Sporosarcina pasteurii: one gene and its partners. The main gene of each other region encodes a partner of the protein of the gene in region 3 in a complex. Links are inferred from orthologs where the notes say so. Each region holds a gene or a part of one and is shown on either strand. Other genes may lie near its edges.

Region 1 (3,139 bases), 700 kb from region 3 along the record:
TGAGTAACTGGGAAGATGCTAAAAAAGTAAAGGTGGATTTTAAAGGAGATTCATGAAGGAAACGAAAAAAATTAAAATGATACCATGAAAATAAAAAACTAAATTGTAAACATAGCAATTGAACGTGTTGAAGAAGACGGAAAAAGGTCCGATTCGACAAAAGTTGCTATGTTTTTTTGGTTTTTTCTTATGATTTTACAACATTTCTATGATATGTATTCCAAATTTGAAAGAAAACAGCTAAAATAGAGGGGAGCATCAAATATTTTTAGTCAGGAGAATGGGACATGTTAAAAATCCAAGAAATTCGAGAAATAATTAAGTTAATTGATAAGTCTTCGATCGAAAAGTTCTCATACGAAGCAGACAATACAAAAGTTGTCTTGAAAAAAGGAAGCAATGGGCAGACTGTCGTACCTGTTCAAGTTGAACAAGTAGAAGCACAGCCGGTTGTTACACCAGTACCGGAAGTTAAAGTAGAGGCAAAACCACAACCGGTTCAACAGGAAATACAAGCAGCACCAGAAGTAGAAGTTGTACATGATGAGTCTATGCATGAAGTTACGTCTCCAATGGTTGGAACGTTCTATGCAGCATCCTCACCTGAAGCTGATGCATACGTGAAAATTGGAGATAAAGTTTCGGACGAGTCTGTCGTTTGTATTGTTGAAGCTATGAAGCTATTCAATGAAATTGAAGCGGAAGTTTCAGGGGAAATTGTAGAAATTCTTGTGAAGGACGGCCAGCTTGTCGAATATGGACAACCCCTCTTCCTTGTAAAAACAAACTAAGGAGGAATGGATTGTGAAGAAAATATTAATTGCAAACCGTGGAGAGATTGCAGTACGCATCATCCGCGCATGTAAAGAATTAGGGATTGAAACAGTTGCGGTTTATTCAGAAGCTGATGAAGAGGCCTTACATGTAGAGTTAGCAGATGAAGCGTATTGTATCGGCCCAAGGTTATCGACGGATAGCTATTTAAATTTCTCAAATATCATTAGTACAGCAAAGTTAACCGACTGTGATGGCATTCATCCTGGATACGGGTTTCTTGCAGAAAATGCAAGTTTCGCTGAACTATGTGAAGAAGTCAATATTAAATTTATCGGACCTACTTCCGATGCCATTTCAAGAATGGGGACGAAAGACGTTGCGCGTGAAACTATGCGTGAAGCGGGTGTTCCAATCGTTCCAGGTTCAACAGGTATCGTAGCTGATGAACATGAAGCGCTTGAGATTGCTGAAAAGATTGGTTTCCCAGTCATTATAAAAGCAACTGCTGGCGGCGGCGGTAAAGGGATACGTATCGCTAACAATAAAGAAGAGTTAATTACAGGTGTAAAGATTACACAAAAAGAAGCTGCGGCTGCATTTGGTAATCCAGGCGTTTACCTTGAAAAATATATTGAGATATTCCGCCACGTTGAAGTACAGGTGCTCGCAGATCAATTTGGTCATACGATTCACTTAGGTGAACGTGATTGTTCTATTCAGCGCCGTATGCAAAAGCTAGTGGAAGAAGCTCCATCACCAGCAATTACACCTGAACTTCGTCAAGAAATGGGGGAAGCAGCTGTCAAAGCTGCAAAAGCTGTTAATTATGAGGGCGCGGGAACCGTTGAGTTTATTTTCGACCACATTAATAACAAGTTCTATTTCATGGAAATGAATACACGTATTCAAGTAGAGCATACGATTACTGAAATGATTACAGGTGTTGACCTGATAAAAGAACAAATTAAAATTGCATCAGGCGAAAAGCTGGCATTACAACAAGATGATATTCAGTTAAACGGTTGGTCGATTGAATGTCGGATAAATGCAGAAAATCCAGCGCGCAACTTTATGCCTTCACCGGGTAAAGTAGAAATGTATATGCCGCCAGGTGGTTTTGGTGTGCGTGTTGATTCGGCAATGTATACCGGTTACACAATTCCACCATTTTATGATTCTATGGTTGCCAAGCTAATTGTTCACGCTGATACTCGTGAAGAAGCAGTTTTAAGAATGAAACGTGCACTGGATGAGTTTATTATTGAAGGTGTTGAAACAACAATTCCGTTTCATTTTAGATTGATGGGCGATGAAGTGTTTAAATCAGGGGACTTTGATACGAAGTTTCTTGAGAAATATGACATAATGAAGTAAAAGGAGGACAACTGAAAATGGCAGATAAAGAAATGCCTTCATTTGTCGGAATGGCACCATCCGAAGATGAAGCATTAGGGCGTGTTCAGCTTGCTCCAGAAGTACTTGAGGTCATTATCGGCATTGCGACGAATGAAGTAAAAGGTGTCGCGCATACTAGAGGAAATTTCGCCACTGGTGTTGCTGAAAAATTAGGACGCACACAACATGGTAAAGGCGTAAAAACAAGTTGGTCAGAAGATGGCCTAACGGTAGATGTTTATTGTGTCGTCCAATATGGTTTTTCAGTACGTGAAGTTGCATTTGAAATTCAAAAACAAGTACGCAATGCAATTTACAATATGACTTCACTTGAAACAAAAGAAGTAAATATTCATATTACTGGCATAGAATCCGAAACAGTATGAGGTCATCAGTCTGTCAAATGTACACAACAAAAGTAGAGGAGAATTTATTTATAAGTTCTCTCCCTCTACTTTTTCGTACTTATTGGACAAACTCTTTTTAGGAAGTATAAAAAGTCTACTGTATCCGGAAACTTATGGATATGATATGATAATGCCGGAAAGCAACAGTAGAGGAGAAATGAAGATGAACAGACGAGTTGCACGAGAAAAAGCGATTCAAACGCTTTTCCAATTAGATAATCTAGATTTATCAATAGAAGAGGCGATTGCTTTTATTGTAAAAGAAGAATCGAATCACTTCTATGAACACTTAGTGCGCGGTACTATGCAGCATAGAGAGGAAATAGATGCTGCCCTTACAGAAAACTTGGAAAACTGGTCGCTAGATCGTTTGCCCAAAATAGAAAGAACTATTTTACGACTTGCGGTATTTGAATTGCAGTATAGTGAAGAGGCTCCTGAACGTGTCATTATGAATGAGGCAATCGAGCTAAGTAAAACATTTGGTGATGAAAAATCGGGTCGTTTTGTTAACGGTGTACTATCAAAATTTACGACAAATAAGTAACTGATCTGGAGGA
Region 2 (3,087 bases), 700 kb from region 3 along the record:
ATAATAAACTCATCCAGTGCACGTTTCATTCTTAAAACTGCTTCTTCACGAGTATCAGCGTGAACAATTAGCTTGGCAACCATAGAATCATAAAATGGTGGAATTGTGTAACCGGTATACATTGCCGAATCAACACGCACACCAAAACCACCTGGCGGCATATACATTTCTACTTTACCCGGTGAAGGCATAAAGTTGCGCGCTGGATTTTCTGCATTTATCCGACATTCAATCGACCAACCGTTTAACTGAATATCATCTTGTTGTAATGCCAGCTTTTCGCCTGATGCAATTTTAATTTGTTCTTTTATCAGGTCAACACCTGTAATCATTTCAGTAATCGTATGCTCTACTTGAATACGTGTATTCATTTCCATGAAATAGAACTTGTTATTAATGTGGTCGAAAATAAACTCAACGGTTCCCGCGCCCTCATAATTAACAGCTTTTGCAGCTTTGACAGCTGCTTCCCCCATTTCTTGACGAAGTTCAGGTGTAATTGCTGGTGATGGAGCTTCTTCCACTAGCTTTTGCATACGGCGCTGAATAGAACAATCACGTTCACCTAAGTGAATCGTATGACCAAATTGATCTGCGAGCACCTGTACTTCAACGTGGCGGAATATCTCAATATATTTTTCAAGGTAAACGCCTGGATTACCAAATGCAGCCGCAGCTTCTTTTTGTGTAATCTTTACACCTGTAATTAACTCTTCTTTATTGTTAGCGATACGTATCCCTTTACCGCCGCCGCCAGCAGTTGCTTTTATAATGACTGGGAAACCAATCTTTTCAGCAATCTCAAGCGCTTCATGTTCATCAGCTACGATACCTGTTGAACCTGGAACGATTGGAACACCCGCTTCACGCATAGTTTCACGCGCAACGTCTTTCGTCCCCATTCTTGAAATGGCATCGGAAGTAGGTCCGATAAATTTAATATTGACTTCTTCACATAGTTCAGCGAAACTTGCATTTTCTGCAAGAAACCCGTATCCAGGATGAATGCCATCACAGTCGGTTAACTTTGCTGTACTAATGATATTTGAGAAATTTAAATAGCTATCCGTCGATAACCTTGGGCCGATACAATACGCTTCATCTGCTAACTCTACATGTAAGGCCTCTTCATCAGCTTCTGAATAAACCGCAACTGTTTCAATCCCTAATTCTTTACATGCGCGGATGATGCGTACTGCAATCTCTCCACGGTTTGCAATTAATATTTTCTTCACAATCCATTCCTCCTTAGTTTGTTTTTACAAGGAAGAGGGGTTGTCCATATTCGACAAGCTGGCCGTCCTTCACAAGAATTTCTACAATTTCCCCTGAAACTTCCGCTTCAATTTCATTGAATAGCTTCATAGCTTCAACAATACAAACGACAGACTCGTCCGAAACTTTATCTCCAATTTTCACGTATGCATCAGCTTCAGGTGAGGATGCTGCATAGAACGTTCCAACCATTGGAGACGTAACTTCATGCATAGACTCATCATGTACAACTTCTACTTCTGGTGCTGCTTGTATTTCCTGTTGAACCGGTTGTGGTTTTGCCTCTACTTTAACTTCCGGTACTGGTGTAACAACCGGCTGTGCTTCTACTTGTTCAACTTGAACAGGTACGACAGTCTGCCCATTGCTTCCTTTTTTCAAGACAACTTTTGTATTGTCTGCTTCGTATGAGAACTTTTCGATCGAAGACTTATCAATTAACTTAATTATTTCTCGAATTTCTTGGATTTTTAACATGTCCCATTCTCCTGACTAAAAATATTTGATGCTCCCCTCTATTTTAGCTGTTTTCTTTCAAATTTGGAATACATATCATAGAAATGTTGTAAAATCATAAGAAAAAACCAAAAAAACATAGCAACTTTTGTCGAATCGGACCTTTTTCCGTCTTCTTCAACACGTTCAATTGCTATGTTTACAATTTAGTTTTTTATTTTCATGGTATCATTTTAATTTTTTTCGTTTCCTTCATGAATCTCCTTTAAAATCCACCTTTACTTTTTTAGCATCTTCCCAGTTACTCATAACAAGATGTGTAATTTCACTCGCTTGTTTATTAGAGTGTCCATCTTCGGATAAAACTGTAACTGTAACATTATTCCCTTCAGCACGAACGAATGCATCCGCATACCCTAATGCGATAATTTGCATTTCTAGTAAGGATTCCGCTGATTCTTGTTTGACAAGTTGAGCCATCTCATCAAATACTGCATTCTTTTCTGCCGAATCTTCAGTTGCATTTAATTTTGAAGTCAATTGTTCTTGTATTTGACTGCGCTCATCACGAACTTCCATTCGCATCGTTTCAAATAAGTAACTTTCTGCAAAAACCGGTTGTTTATCAGCATTGCCAGTTGTTTCCGTGATCGTCGCTGGATTATCGGAATCTCCAAAAATAGTAATTCCATCAAATGGCATTGGCGATTTCTTGTTCAAGTAGTAGATTGAGATAACCGCTACAAGGCTTAATAAAGTTAAGAACCATACTGTACGCTTATTTGTTTTCATTCTGTTTCCTCCCCATTTTTCATTTCGACGATGACAATTTGATGTTCTGGTAATTGCAGAACAGTTGCTAATGTTTTAGATAATAAATTTTGAATGACTGGATCTCCCCCACCTTCTGCGACGACAAGAATGCCTTGGATAGGTTTTGAAATTTTCTCCGTCTTTGTCTGGGAAAGAGAGAAATAATTGGAGAGCGGATCTTCTTTGTCGGAGTCATTATTATGATAGTAAATAGCCACTTTTCCAACGCCTTCAATCTTCATTAGTGCTTGTTCTAGCGCAACTTCTTCTCTTCTATCCCCCTCAATCGTTGACTTCCCTCCTCCGATTCCCCATACGTTGGTATTTATAATCATGATAACGAGAACTAATAAGGTTCCGAAAAAAACGGTTTGGATTTTTTTTGTTGGTTTTTGCATAATATCCCCATTTTCATTCGTTAAGGCATCTTTCTTCGTCATCAATAATTCATTTTATGCTAGCTCATAGATTGCTATGACCAAACAAAGAGAATACTGATCGGATAATCCATAAACCAATTGCCAACTTCACAATTGGCAAAAA
Region 3 (2,922 bases):
TGTTTATTTCATTTTTTAATCATGGTTGTAAAATGAACGAACTAATTTAAAATTATCCTCGATGTATTTAAGTGTTTTTTATTTTTACTTTACGTAATGCAATCGCTTCTGTATGATGGGTAACAGAGTGGTCTGACCACTAAGTACAATCGTTACTTCCAGAGGAGTTCAGCAATGGAAAGTCAAAAAGAGCATTCAAAAATGTACCTAGAAATTGTACGTGAGTTAAGAAATCTAATTGAAGAAGAAAATATTAAGACTGGTGGGAAACTTCCATCTGAACGTGTATTGGCTGAACGTATGCAAGCAGGCCGTTCAACTGTCCGAGAAGCATTACGAAGTCTTGAATTATTAGGTGTTATTGAAACAAGACGAGGGGAAGGTACGTTTTTAGCTGACCTTCAAAAAAATCAATTCGTCGATGTGTTATCTGGTTTTATTTTACAGCAATCGACTTCAATTCGAGATGTGCAGGAAACAAGAAGAATACATGAGATTGCTGCGATTCAAACTGTTTGTCAACGTGTGGAATTACGTAAGCTTCCAGTCTGGGAGAGTTTGTTAGCAAAAGTTGAATACGATGAAAGTATGAAAAGAATAGATTTAATACGGGAAATGATTGTATCAACAGGAAATCGTCTCTCATTGAAAATCTGGAGGCTATTAAAACAATTCAGTCAAGTGCCGTACGATATGGATATGACACCAGTTGAGAAGCAATACGTGAAAGAGTTACTTGTCGGGATAGTAGACGGGGATGAAGCAAAGACGCTTAAAGAATACAATAATTGGATAAAATTAGTAGAGGATGAAAGAGGGGAGTAATGAGATGATTCGTGATATCTTTAAGAGAAATCGTAAACAAAAAGAAGCAAAAATACCTTCCAAACAGGCTAAGAATGATGTACCAGAAGGAATTATGACGAAATGTCCAGAGTGTAAAAATATAGTTTTAACTAAAGATTTAATACAAATGTTAAAAGTTTGTCCAACTTGTGATCATCATATGCGCATGACAGCTAATGAGCGTGCACAAATGTTATTTGATGAGGGGACTTTTCATTCCCTGGATGATCATTTGAAAACGGAAAACCCACTAGACTTTCCAAGTTATACTGAAAAAGTGGAAAAGGATGCTGTGAAAACGGGACTAAATGAAGCGGTATTAACTGGTACTGGTGAAATCGATGGACAACAAGTGGCTGTTGCGATTATGGACTCACATTTCAGAATGGGTTCTATGGGTTCAGTTGTCGGTGAGAAAATTACCCGTGCTGTAGAAAAGGCTACTGAATTAGGTGTTCCAATCCTAATCTTTACGGCTAGTGGTGGAGCAAGGATGCAAGAAGGTGTTTTATCACTGATGCAAATGGCAAAAACCAGTGTTGCACTTAATCGGCATGCTGAAAAAGGACTATTATTCGTATCGATTATGACATACCCGACGACCGGTGGGGTATCGGCAAGTTTTGCATCTGTCGGGGATATTAACCTTGCTGAACCGAAAGCACTTATTGGGTTTGCCGGAAGACGCGTGATCGAACAGACGGTTAGAGAGAAACTGCCGGATGATTTTCAAACGGCCGAGTTTCTACTTGAACATGGTCAACTTGATGCGGTAGTTCATCGTGAAGATATGAAGGAAACTTTATCAAAGGTTATTCGACTTCATGTAAAGGAGGCTAAGTAAAATGAGTAAAACTCTGTCATTTGAAGAGCCGATTGTAAGGCTTCGTGAAAAAATTAATGAACTTGAACAGTTTACTGCGGAATCATCTGTAGATTTATCTGATGAAATCGAGACGTTAAAAAGTCGTTTGAAAAACTTAGAAGAAGATATTTATGGCAATATGGAAACTTGGGATCGCGTTCAAGTAGCAAGACACCAACAAAGACCAACAACGTTAGATTACATTGAAGAACTATTTGCAGATTTTATTCAACTCCATGGTGATAGAAATTTTGGTGATGACGAAGCGATTGTTGGTGGAATTGCATCATTTAATTCTATACCCGTGACGATTATTGGGCACCAAAGAGGGAAAGATACGAAAGAGAATGTGAAACGAAATTTTGGAATGCCTCATCCGGAAGGTTATCGTAAAGCGTTAAGGCTTATGAAACAGGCGGAGAAATTTAACCGCCCTATTATTTGTTTCATCGATACAAAAGGAGCCTATCCAGGAAAAGCAGCTGAAGAAAGAGGGCAGAGTGAAGCAATTGCACGGAACCTTATTGAGATGGCAGGATTAACAGTTCCTGTAATTTCAATTGTCATCGGTGAAGGCGGTAGTGGCGGCGCACTAGCATTAGGTGTTGCGAACCACATTCATATGCTAGAGCATTCTACTTATTCCGTCATATCTCCTGAAGGAGCGGCCTCTATTTTGTGGAAAGACGCAAGCTTATCAAAACAAGCTGCAGAAGCGATGAGGATTACTGCGCCACATTTGAAGGAAATGGGGATTATTGATGAGATGATACCAGAAATCCTCGGCGGAGCTCATCGCGATCCAAAAACGCAAGCTGTTAAAATCGGTCAAACTATTCGCCGTTCTTTGGACGAACTTGGAAAATTATCCAACGAAGAAATCGTACAAAACCGATATGATAAATTTCGGAAAATTGGTGTGTTTACTGAATAGTTTTTGCGGAAATTCAGTTTGCGGTTGAATATATGCGAATTGGAGAGATCATTGTGAAGATAGCTGTATTAACAAGTGGCGGCGACGCACCAGGAATGAATGCAGCGGTGCGCGCAGTTGTCCGAAAAGCGATTTATGAAGGGTTTGAGGTAGCTGGGATTTATAACGGTTACCAAGGGTTAATTGATGGGAAAATCGAGAAAATGGAGCTCGGCACAGTCGGTGATATTATTCATCGGGGTGGGACGATGTTACGTTCTGCTCGATGTCCTGAATT

What was found.
Region 1: the proteins of accD (region 3) and accC are in contact, whole or in part, in a solved structure (PDB 8UXZ), measured with the Escherichia coli proteins. The link is inferred for Sporosarcina pasteurii from one-to-one orthologs.
Region 2: the proteins of accD (region 3) and accB are in contact, whole or in part, in a solved structure (PDB 8UXZ), measured with the Escherichia coli proteins. The link is inferred for Sporosarcina pasteurii from one-to-one orthologs.

Annotation. Positions count from the first base shown.
Region 1 is NZ_CP160452.1:1,569,148-1,572,286, reverse strand. What follows is about bases 1-2,976. They hold accC (acetyl-CoA carboxylase biotin carboxylase subunit), read left to right. Parts: upstream 1-801; coding sequence 802-2,151; downstream 2,152-2,976. Other genes in these bases: nusB (transcription antitermination factor NusB), read left to right, coding at 2,743-2,976; AB1H92_RS07220 (Asp23/Gls24 family envelope stress response protein), read left to right, coding at 2,169-2,558; accB (acetyl-CoA carboxylase biotin carboxyl carrier protein), read left to right, coding at 288-791; AB1H92_RS07235 (SpoIIIAH-like family protein), read left to right, coding at 1-56. Also shown: more of nusB, read left to right, coding at 2,977-3,126. UniProt on the Escherichia coli protein: This protein is a component of the acetyl coenzyme A carboxylase complex; first, biotin carboxylase catalyzes the carboxylation of the carrier protein and then the transcarboxylase transfers the carboxyl group to form malonyl-CoA.
Region 2 is NZ_CP160452.1:1,570,248-1,573,334, forward strand. Bases 1-2,924 are described here. They hold accB (acetyl-CoA carboxylase biotin carboxyl carrier protein), read right to left. Parts: upstream 1,753-2,924; coding sequence 1,249-1,752; downstream 1-1,248. Other genes in these bases: accC (acetyl-CoA carboxylase biotin carboxylase subunit), read right to left, coding at 1-1,238; AB1H92_RS07235 (SpoIIIAH-like family protein), read right to left, coding at 1,984-2,523; AB1H92_RS07240 (hypothetical protein), read right to left, coding at 2,520-2,924. In the rest of the region: more of AB1H92_RS07240, read right to left, coding at 2,925-2,984. UniProt on the Escherichia coli protein: This protein is a component of the acetyl coenzyme A carboxylase complex; first, biotin carboxylase catalyzes the carboxylation of the carrier protein and then the transcarboxylase transfers the carboxyl group to form malonyl-CoA.
Region 3 is NZ_CP160452.1:868,928-871,849, forward strand. The notes cover bases 1-2,759. They hold accD (acetyl-CoA carboxylase, carboxyltransferase subunit beta), read left to right. Parts: upstream 1-829; coding sequence 830-1,690; downstream 1,691-2,759. Other genes in these bases: AB1H92_RS03935 (FadR/GntR family transcriptional regulator), read left to right, coding at 175-825; accA (acetyl-CoA carboxylase carboxyl transferase subunit alpha), read left to right, coding at 1,692-2,645; pfkA (6-phosphofructokinase), read left to right, coding at 2,696-2,759. In the rest of the region: more of pfkA, read left to right, coding at 2,760-2,922.